DNA from 3 places in the Streptomyces cinnabarinus genome. Region 2 is predicted to be linked to each of the others. Evidence: riboswitches for the same ligand, from Rfam matches in the RefSeq annotation. Region 2 holds a riboswitch; each other region holds the start of a gene.
What was found. A riboswitch is a leader RNA that binds a small molecule or an ion and turns the genes downstream of it on or off. The one in region 2 is predicted to bind cyclic di-AMP.
Positions count from the first base shown of each region.

Region 1: linked by a shared signal. The riboswitch ahead of STRCI_RS24730 (C40 family peptidase) and the one ahead of STRCI_RS23825 (transglycosylase SLT domain-containing protein) in region 2 are both predicted to bind cyclic di-AMP.
Region 3: linked by a shared signal. The riboswitch ahead of STRCI_RS34450 (LysM peptidoglycan-binding domain-containing M23 family metallopeptidase) and the one ahead of STRCI_RS23825 (transglycosylase SLT domain-containing protein) in region 2 are both predicted to bind cyclic di-AMP.

Region 1 is NZ_CP114413.1:5,432,152-5,435,414, forward strand. It holds gene STRCI_RS24725 (tellurite resistance/C4-dicarboxylate transporter family protein) at 1-721, opposite strand, end outside; gene STRCI_RS24730 (C40 family peptidase) at 921-2,138, opposite strand; cyclic di-AMP (ydaO/yuaA leader) riboswitch at 2,147-2,301, opposite strand; gene STRCI_RS24735 (ScyD/ScyE family protein) at 2,585-3,263, shown strand, end outside.
Region 2 is NZ_CP114413.1:5,252,818-5,256,080, reverse strand. It holds gene STRCI_RS23830 (CocE/NonD family hydrolase) at 1-951, shown strand, start outside; cyclic di-AMP (ydaO/yuaA leader) riboswitch at 1,217-1,413, shown strand; gene STRCI_RS23825 (transglycosylase SLT domain-containing protein) at 1,418-1,891, shown strand; gene STRCI_RS23820 (HAD family hydrolase) at 1,912-2,718, opposite strand; gene STRCI_RS23815 (hypothetical protein) at 2,867-3,263, shown strand, end outside.
Region 3 is NZ_CP114413.1:7,637,907-7,641,169, forward strand. It holds gene STRCI_RS34435 (helix-turn-helix domain-containing protein) at 1-98, shown strand, start outside; gene STRCI_RS34440 (DUF6126 family protein) at 95-223, shown strand; gene STRCI_RS34445 (tyrosine-protein phosphatase) at 239-1,024, opposite strand; cyclic di-AMP (ydaO/yuaA leader) riboswitch at 1,456-1,615, shown strand; gene STRCI_RS34450 (LysM peptidoglycan-binding domain-containing M23 family metallopeptidase) at 1,620-2,591, shown strand; gene STRCI_RS34455 (SGNH/GDSL hydrolase family protein) at 2,809-3,263, shown strand, end outside.

The sequences.
Region 1 (3,263 bases), 180 kb from region 2:
GCACCAGCAGGGTGACGGTGACCGTGTGCAGGACATCGTCGGCGTCGTCGTTCCACAGATACAGCCCGGGGCTGTCCGCGGCGATCAGCTTGGACCCGGCGAGCGCCGAGATGGCCATCGCGCCGCCCGCGACCCAGTGGTCCCCGGCGCCCTCCAGCACCTGGCGCGGATCGAAATGGAGCAGGGCGAGGCCGTAGAGGACGAGTCCCAGCCAGAACAGCACGAGCGCGGCGTGCGCGAGCCAGGCCGTGGACTCGGCCGCGGCGAGGGTGGCGCCGAGGACGGCGAGGCCCTGCGTGGCCACGCAGCTGAGGAACACCGCGCCGGGCATACGGCGGCGCCAGTTGCTCACGACGACGTAGAGCAGGCCCGGCCACAGCACCGCGGCGAGCGCCAGCAGGGCAGCGGCCAGGGCCTGCCAGCCGAGCGCGGAGAAACGGGTGCCGAGCACGGTCGTCGCCGCGACGGCGGTGAGCGCGGCGGGGGTGCCCGCCTCCTGCCGCCAGCGCGCGGGCTGCCGCAGCAGCCTGAGGACGAAGTCCGTGGCGAGGCCCAGCCAGGCGACGCAGGCCACGGCCAGGGTGATCCGGGAGAGGACCTCGTAGCCGGTCAGGTGCAGGCCGACCGAGATGATGCCGGTCGCCATCACCGCGGCACCGGCCGCCGGAGGACGCAGCGCCCACCAGGCGCGAAGTGAGCGAGGGGCAGAGGTGCCGGGCATGCGCCGATGCTAAGGAGCGGGAGGCCGGTTCCCGACGGGCCACGCGCGCGGGGGCCACGAAATACGCGCGGGCGGCAGGGTGGCAGGGCGGACGGGTTTACGCGCGGGGCGTCCACGGATCCGTCGCCGTCGCTCGCCCAGCGGCAGCGGCACGCGTGCGTAGGCGTCGATCACGCCCACGCGCGCGTGCCGGGTCGGATCAGGCGGGGCGTACGACGCTGTGGATCGAGCCCTCGCCGTCGTAGTAGATCGACTCCTCGCGGACGTAGGCGCCGGGCTTCGGGGCGTGGATCATCATGCCGTTGCCGATGTAGATGCCCACGTGGCCGAGGTTCTCGTAGAAGAAGACGAGGTCGCCGGGCTTGGCGTTGGCGAGGGAGACCGTGGTGCCCGCGTTGACCTGGTCGTAGGTGGTGCGCGGGAGGGAGATGCCGGCGGCCGCCCAGGCGTCCTGGGTGAGGCCGGAGCAGTCGTAGGAGTCCGGGCCGGTCGCGCCCCAGACGTACGGCTTGCCGATCTGCGCGCGGGCGAAGGCGAGCACCTTCTCGGCCTTCGCGGCGTAGGTGGAGTCCGCCGGGGCCTCGGTCTCGGTGGACCCGGTGGAGGACGAGCCGGAGGACGACGAGTCGCTGGAGGAGGAGCCGCTCTCCTGCTGCTCGGCCTCGGCCGCCGCTGCCGCCTCCGCGGCCTCCTTGCGGCGCTGTTCCTCCGCCGCCTGCTTCTCCGCCAGCTCGGCCGCCTTCTGCGCGGCCTCCTCCTGGCGCTTGCGCTCGATCTCGGCGAGCCGCGCCTTCTCCTCCGCGGTCAGGTCGGAGAGCAGGTCCCGCGCGTCGGCGAGCTTCTTCTGGACGGTCGCCTTGGCGGTCTTCAGCTCGCCCTGCGACTCGTTCAGCGTCTGGAGGCTCTCGGTGGCCTCCTCGCGCTTCTTCATCGTCGCCGACTGCTGCGTGACGTAGTCGTCGACCGCTTCCTTCTGGCGACCGGTCATCCGGTTCATCAGCTGGGTCTGGTCGAAGTAGTCCTGCGGCGAGTCGGCCAGCAGGAACGTCGCGGTGTCGGGGGCCGCGGCGCCGGTGCGGTACTGCGCGGCCGCGAAGGAGCCCAGCTCCTCCCGCGCGTCGTTCAGCTTCTGGGTGCGCTTGGCGACGTCGTCCAGCAGGGTGTCGACCTGCTTGCGCTGCTTGGTCGTCTTCTCCTTGGCCGCGTTGTACTTCTCGGTCGCCGTCTCCGCCTGGCGGTAGAGGTCATCGACCTTCTTCTCGACCTCTTCGAGGCTCGGCTTGTCGTCCGTGGCCGGAGCGGCGTTGGCCGTCTGGGACAGCAGGGCCACGGAGGTGAGCGCGGCCGTGGCGAGGGCGGGGGTCCGTATGCCTGCGACGCGCGGCCCTGCGGGACGCGACTTGCGGTGCGACGCCAAGGGAGGCGACTCCTTCCATGTACCGCCTACCGAGTTAGCTGTCGGGTTCGGGCGGGTGGTTCGGAAGGTTTGCCCTACGGCCCTCTCCGGTAAGGGAGTCGGGCCGATTCACCCCAAGGTCCGTTGGGTCCCCGGCTCCGGCTGCCGTCGGCGGGCAGCGGACTCGGCGGAGGCCGCGCGGCCCGGCGTCGTTCGCCGGTGGGGGTCGTACGGCCTGCCCGGCACGGTAGCCAACTCGTGTGGCCCCTGTGAAGGTTGATGGGTGATATGCCCGATACATTTTCGTGACCTTGGGTCAGAACGTCGCGGGGTGTGGTCAATCCGGATGGATCTATGCCGAGTTGTGCGTATTTTCTCCGGAGTGACATCGTCCGCCCGCTTCCCGGCGCTAGCTTCCAGCCAGCCGCGGTCGTGTGAGCCGCGGTGGGGGAGTAGGGGGTACGGCCATGAGGAAGCGCACATCACTCGTCGTTGCCACGGGCGTCGCGCTCGCCGCCACCGTGGGCGTGGCGCCCGCCGGGGCGAGCGGGGGAGGGGACGGCCGGCCGGTCGTCCGGGTGATCGCGAGCGGGCTCGACAATCCACGCCAGCTCTCGTACGACGAGGGGCGGCTGTACGTCGCCGAAGCCGGCCGGGGCGGCAAGAAGTGCATCGGGGAGGGGCCGGAGGGGGAGACCTGCGTCGGACTCACCTCCGCCGTCACCAAGATCTACTGGGACGGGGGCGCGTGGAAGCACCGCCGGGTGGTGAAGGGGCTGCCCTCGGGCGCCGCCCCGGACGGCGGCTTCGCCACCGGCGTCGCCGGTGTGTCCGCCCGATACGGGGAGGTGTGGGGCGTGGAGACCTTCGTCCCGCCGGAGGCCGGGGTGCCCACGCACCGGCCCTGGAACACCCTCGGCAAGCTGCTGCGCATCGACCACGGCACGGCGCGGATCGCCGCCGACGTGTCCGCCGTGGAGCTGAAGCACAACCCGCACAAGGCGAACGTGGAGTCCAACCCGTACGCCGTCCTCGCCCTGCCGGACGGCCGGAAGATCGTCGCGGACGCGGCGGGCAACGACCTGGTGGAGATCTCCCGGTCCGGCAAGGCCCGCCCCTTCACCGTCTTCCCGGACCACAACGGCC
Region 2 (3,263 bases):
GACCAGCGGGAGGAGGACGCCCGCTCGGCTTGCTTCGAGTTCGCCGTGGGCGAGGAGACCTGGGTGCTGGGGCGGCCGAGAGTGCGGCTGCGGCTGACCTCGGAGGTGCCGCGCGGGCAGGTGATCGCGCGGGTCTGCGATGTCGCGCCCGACGGCGCCTCGACGCTGGTCACGCGCGGCGTGCTGAACCTCGCCGCGCGCCACGGGCACGACCGGGCGGTGCCGTGGGAGCCGGGTGCCACGGAGGACGTCGAGTTCGGGCTGAGCGCCATCGGGCACGCCTTCCCGCCCGGCCATCGCATCCGGCTCGCGGTGTCCTGCGCGTACTGGCCGTGGGTCTGGCCGCACCCTGAGTCGACAGCCGGCTTCACGCTGGATCCGGCGGGGAGCTTCCTGGAAGTGCCGGTACGCGCGCGTGCCGCCTCGTCCGGCGTCGCGTCCGACGTCGCGTCCGGCGTCGCGTCCGGCGTCGCGTCCGGCGTCGCGTCCGACGTCGCCTCCGATGCCGCCTCCGATGCCGCCTTCGACATTGCCTTCGAGGCGCCGGAGCAGGCCGAGCCCCTGGGCGTGGCCGAGCCGGCCACGCTGGACGAGCCGCGCCCGCGGCGGCTGGTCGTCCGGGACGTGGCCAAGGGCGAGTGGCGCATCGAGGTCGATCCACGGCACGGCGGCACGCGCGTGCACCCCGACGGGCTGGAGTGCACCGAGGACGCACTGGAGACGTACACGATCCAGGAGGCGGACCCGCTCTCCGCCCGCGCCCGCTCGGACTGGTCGATCCGCCTGCACCGGCCGGAGCCGGCCTGGGACACCACCGTCCGGACCCGGTCGGAGACCACCTGCGACGCGACGGACTTCATCACCTCGAACGAGGTGATCTGCACGGACGGCGGCGAGGTGGTCTTCCACCGGACGTGGGAGAAGCGGATTCCGCGAACGCCGAGACGCTGAACACCCAGACGTTAAAGCCCCATTGGGGCTATTGCCCGTTTTGCTCACTCTTGCGCCTGTGCGTGACTTGACTCACGCCACACTCTTCACAGGCACTCCACAGGCCATCACCGACACCCCTCCCCCGCCCGCCAGTTGACCCTTGGCACCCGCAAACACCCAGCGGCCGCACATCCCCCTTTCGAAGATCAAATCCCTGGATATGTGAATCCGCTACTTGTTTCGGACATGTGCTCTCGCATACGTTCCCGGCCTGTCGGGCGGACGCCGAATCCTGCCGCCGTCCGGCTCCATCGAGATCTTCGTACGGCAGGAGCGGGGGACCCAGGTAAGTCGCCGGGCCGGACGTCCTCGGACGCGCCGAAACGGCTCGGGGTGAAGCCGCGTGCCCATCGTGGTGCGCGGCCGGGCAGCTCCCGCCCGAACCCGACAGCTCACCTCGCAGGCGCCGGAGAGGAACTTCGCCATGCCCGCTGCCGCTCAGCGCCGCCCCCGCCGCATCGCCCGCAAGCTCGCCGTCCTCGGCACCGGAGCCGCCGTACTGGCGCTCCCGCTCATCGGCGCCACCAACGCCTCCGCGGCCACGCCGACCGCCACCACCGCCGCCTCGCTGGGGTACGCCAACAACCTCGACGGCTGGATCCGGGCGTCCCTCCAGGTCATGGCGGATCACGGGATCCCCGGCAGCTATGACGGCATCTACCGCAACATCATCCGGGAGTCCTCGGGCAACCAGTACGCGATCAACAACTGGGACTCCAACGCCGCCGCGGGCACCCCGTCCAAGGGCCTGCTCCAGGTGATCGACCCGACCTTCATGGCGTACCACGTGGCGGGCACCTCGTACGACCCCTACGACCCGGTCGCGAACATCACCGCCGCCTGCAACTACGCGGCCCAGCGCTACGGTTCGATCGACAACGTCTTCGGCGCCTACTGAGCCACCGCGCCTTCCCCGGGCTACCGGAAGAGTCTTTCGAGGACGACGGCGATGCCGTCGTCCTCGTTCGACAAGGTGATCTCGTCGGCCACCGCCTTGAGTTCGGGGTGGGCGTTGGCCATCGCGACACCGTGCGCCGCCCAGTCGAACATCGGGATGTCATTGGGCATGTCACCGAAGGCGATCGTCCGGTCCGGGCCGAGCCCCAGATGATCGGCGGCCAGCGCGAGGCCGGTCGCCTTGGTGATGCCGCATGGCTGAAGTTCGACGGTTCCCGGGCCCGACATGGTGACCGTCGCCAGCGAACCGACCACCGAGCGCGCCGTCGCCGCCAACTGGTCGTCGGACAGCTCGGGATGGCGCAGCAGCACCTTGCTGATCGGCTCGCACCACAGGTCGTCGCGCCGCCCGACCCGCACCGCGGGCAGGGTGGGGTGCGGCATCAGATACCCGGGCTCGATCAACGTGAGTCCGTCCACGCCGTCCTGGTCCACCGCCGCGTACACCTGCCCCACCTCGGCCTCGATCTTGCCGAGCGCGGTCTCGGCCAACTCCCGGTCCAGGGTGACCGACCACAGCAGACGGTCCGCGCCGGCGTCGTACACCTGCGCGCCCTGCCCGCACACCGCGAGCCCCCTGCTGCCCAGGTCGTCGAGGAGCGGCCGCACCCTGGGAGCCGGCCGGCCGGTCACCACCAGGTGCCGGGCGCCGGACTCGGCCACCCGCGCGAGCGCGGCCAGCGACCGGTCGGAGAGCGTGTCGTCGCCCCGGAGCAGGGTTCCGTCCAAGTCGGTGGCGATGAGTGAATATGCGATGGGTGCGGCCATGATCAGAGAATACGGACAGGACGCCCCGTCGACTCAGCGCGAACCGGACGACCCCGGCGTCCACCACAGCCCCGCGCGCCCCCTCCAACTCCCTTGCCCCCATCCGCTTCTGGTGAAATGAGGGGCACTGTTGTGACGAACGGGGGCGATGGGTGTGGCAGACCGGCAAGAGGACTTCGCGAACCATCTCCGGGAGACCGCCGGACGCGTCCTCGAACGCTTCCCCGAGGACCTGAAACCCGAGATCTACGCACTCTCCTTCCGTATCTGGCGCGTTGACTACGACTACCGCCACCCGTACGTGGCGATCGGCTACAACACCGAGACGCAGTACGAGCTGGAGCGGCGCCCGGAGGACCCCGGCGAGGCCCGCTGGAACTACGCCTGCTGGCTCCTCGACGGCTTCGAGACGCTCGGCAACGTGCCCGAGGACCCGGTGGGCGGACCGCTGTACGAGACCGAGGTCAAGCGGCTCGGTCTGTGGTTCGAGGGAGAGGACGGGGAGGACGGAGCGGAGGGGGAGGACGAGGACGACGAGGACGACG
Region 3 (3,263 bases), 2.4 Mb from region 2:
GGGTCGAGCTCCTGTTCGTCCACACCCTGCTGCAGAGCCCCACGGCCGCCCTGTGCCTGGGCGGTCCGACCCCTTCACACACCGGAGAGATGCCATGAGCGGTAGCGACATGGAGGAGAAGTTCCCGCGCGCCCTGTGGGTCCGCCTGATCATCTACATCGCGGTGGGGCATGTCTTCGCCGCGTTCATCTACTTCCTGTTCGAGGTGGGCGCGAAGCAGTAGCCGCCCGGTCCTGCGTCAGTCGAGCAGGCGCTCGCGCAGCCGCTCCCGGACCTCGGGAGTGACGCCCAGCGCCTGCTCCAGATAGGTGTCGACACCGCCCCAGTTCTCCTCGATCGTCTCGAAGGCCGCGGTCAGGTACTCGGCGCGCGCGTCGAAGAGCGGGCTGAGCAGCTCCATGACCTCGGGGGTGTAGCTGTTGTTGCGCTGCACCTTGTAGCGGCGGTGCTTGGCGTTGGACTCCAGGTAGTCGGCGAGGATCGCCTCCCGCTCGACGCCCAGGGCGAGCAGGGTCACCGCTATCGACAGACCGGCCCGGTCCTTGCCGGCGGCGCAGTGCATCAGGGCCGGGACGCTGTCCTCGGCGAGGGAGTGCAGCACCCGGGAGTGCTCGGTGGTGCGCTCCTTGATGATCATGCGGTACGACTCGATCATGCGGTTGGCGGCCTTGCCGTCGTCCAGGATCTCCCGCAGCTGCTCGATGTCGCCGTCGCGGACCATCTTCCAGAACTCGGCGCCGTCCGCGGGGTCGGACAGCGGCAGGTTCACATTGCGCACCCCGGTCAGCTCGACGTCGGGGCCCTCCAGCTTCTGGTCCGCGGCGTTGCGGAAGTCGAAGATCGTGTGCAGGCCGAGGGTGTCGAGGAACGTCGCGTCCTCGTCGGTCGCATGCGCGAGGTGGCCGCTGCGGAACAGCACACCCTGCCGTACCCGGCGTCCGTCCACGGTCGGCAGTCCGCCCACATCGCGGAAGTTGCGAACTCCGGCCAGCTCCGGCTCGGTCGACGGGACCTGCTGCGTCACTTGGGCTCCTCCCACCGGTCCGTCCGGCTCGGCACGCCGACGGGCACGCCACGACGATACGACATCGAAACCGGCCACCCATGGAATATGCCAAAACGGGCGAACAGTGCCAATATCCGCCCGATTCCGTTCTGTCCGAATTGCAGCCTTCATTCCAACTCGCTCTGGAATAAAGGAGTCTGGAGCAACGTCACGTGAGCAGCGTCATATCAGTGACAGTGCGTCGTCCGTCATGTTCACGTAATTCATGCGCTTTTCAAGGGTATTTACGGGAGTCGATCTCCCCCTAATGCACGGAAAGTGACTGGGAATTCTTACTAGGGATCAAGAAGGACGCCTTCGCGTGGAACCTTCTGCTTGTCCCTTTGCGTCTTGGTCGCTTACGTTCGCCACCAATCCGAGCGGACGCCTAATCCTGCCGCCGCTCGGGATCCGCACACTCACCCGTGCACGGCAGGAGCGGGGGACCCACAGGCACAACCGCCTGGTCCGGTCTCCGGAACAGGCTCGGGGTCAAGTCGCGCCCAGCGCGCGGCCGGACATCTCCAGTCCGAACCCGACAGCTCACCTCGTAGGCGCCGGAGAGGAATTCGCCATGCCCGCGAAGGGTAAGCACCGCCGTCCCAAGAGCCTGCGCCTCACCCGCTCGATCGCCGTCGCCGGAACCGGTGGCGCCGCGCTCGCCCTCCCGCTTCTGGGTGCCACCGGCGCCCACGCGGCCCCGGCGCAGTCGGTTTCGGAAAAGGCCGTTCAGTCGGTCCAGTCGGTCCAGTCGGTCGACAAGAAGACGGCCGAGAAGAAGGCCGCCGCCAAGAAGTCCGCCAAGCAGAGCACCAAGACCTACACGGTCCGCTCCGGCGACTACCTCTCGAAGATCGCGGACGACCAGAACGTCAGCGGTGGCTGGCAGAAGCTGTACCAGGACAACCGCACGGCCGTCGGCACCGACCCGTCGCTGATCCACCCCGGCCTGAAGCTGTCGATCGGCAAGAAGGCCGCCACGACGGACACCGCCGAGAAGCCGGCCGCGAAGTCCTCCACCAAGTCGTCCTCGTCCTCCTCGGGCGCCACGAAGAAGACGTCGCAGTCCGCCACGGCTTCCCAGTCCTCCGCCTCCCAGGCGCAGCCGGCCGCCCAGGCCGCCCCGAGCACCGTCAACGGCTTCTCCGCCCCGGTCTCCGGCGCCGGTGTCGGCACCTCCTACAAGGTCGCGGGCAGCATGTGGTCCAGCGGCTACCACACCGGCGTCGACTTCGTCGTCCCGACCGGCACCTCCCTGAAGGCCGTGGGCACGGGCACCGTCGTCTCGGCCGGCTGGGCGGGTGCCTACGGCAACCAGGTCGTCATCCAGCTCGCCGACGGCCACTATGCGCAGTACGCCCACCTGTCCTCGCTGTCCGTCTCCAGCGGCCAGTCGGTGACCGCGGGCCAGCAGGTCGGCCTCTCCGGCTCGACCGGCAACTCGACCGGGCCGCACCTCCACTTCGAGATCCGCACCACGCCGGACTACGGCTCGGACGTCGACCCGGTCGCCTACCTCAGCTCGAAGGGCGTCTCCATCGGCTGACGAACCCCCGCCACACCGGCAACCTGCCTGACACGCGGCCGAAGGCCGGACCCCTGATCCCCGGGTCCGGCCTTCGGTGTTTATTCCGGAGTTGGCCAAGGCTTTAGGCGTGGCTTATCTCACCGCCCGTCAACCCCTGCCTACGGTCGCGTAGGTCACATTCGAGGGTGAATCATGAGCCGATGTGGCAGACGATTCGAAGAGTGACAGCAAGGCAGTGATCGGGTCGTACGTGGCGGTGGGGGACAGCTTCACCGAGGGCGTCGGCGACCCTGGCCCGGACGGGGCGTTCGTCGGCTGGGCCGACCGGTTCGCGGTGCTGCTCGCGGACCGCCGGCCCGAGGGCGACTTCGGCTATACGAACCTGGCGGTGCGCGGGAAGCTGCTGGACCAGATCGTCGCGGACCAGCTCCCCAAGGCCCGGGAGCTCGCCCCGGACCTGGTCTCCTTCTGCGCCGGAGGCAACGACATCATCCGGCCCGGCACCGACCCCGACGAGGTCGCCGAGCGGTTCGAGCGGGCCATCGCCCAGCTCACCGAGACCGCCGGGACCGTCATGGTGACGACCGGCTTCGACACCCGTGGCGTGCCCGTGCTGAAGCATCTGCGCGGCAAGATCGCCACGTACAACCTGCATGTGCGGTCCATCGCCGACCGGTACGGCTGCCCGGT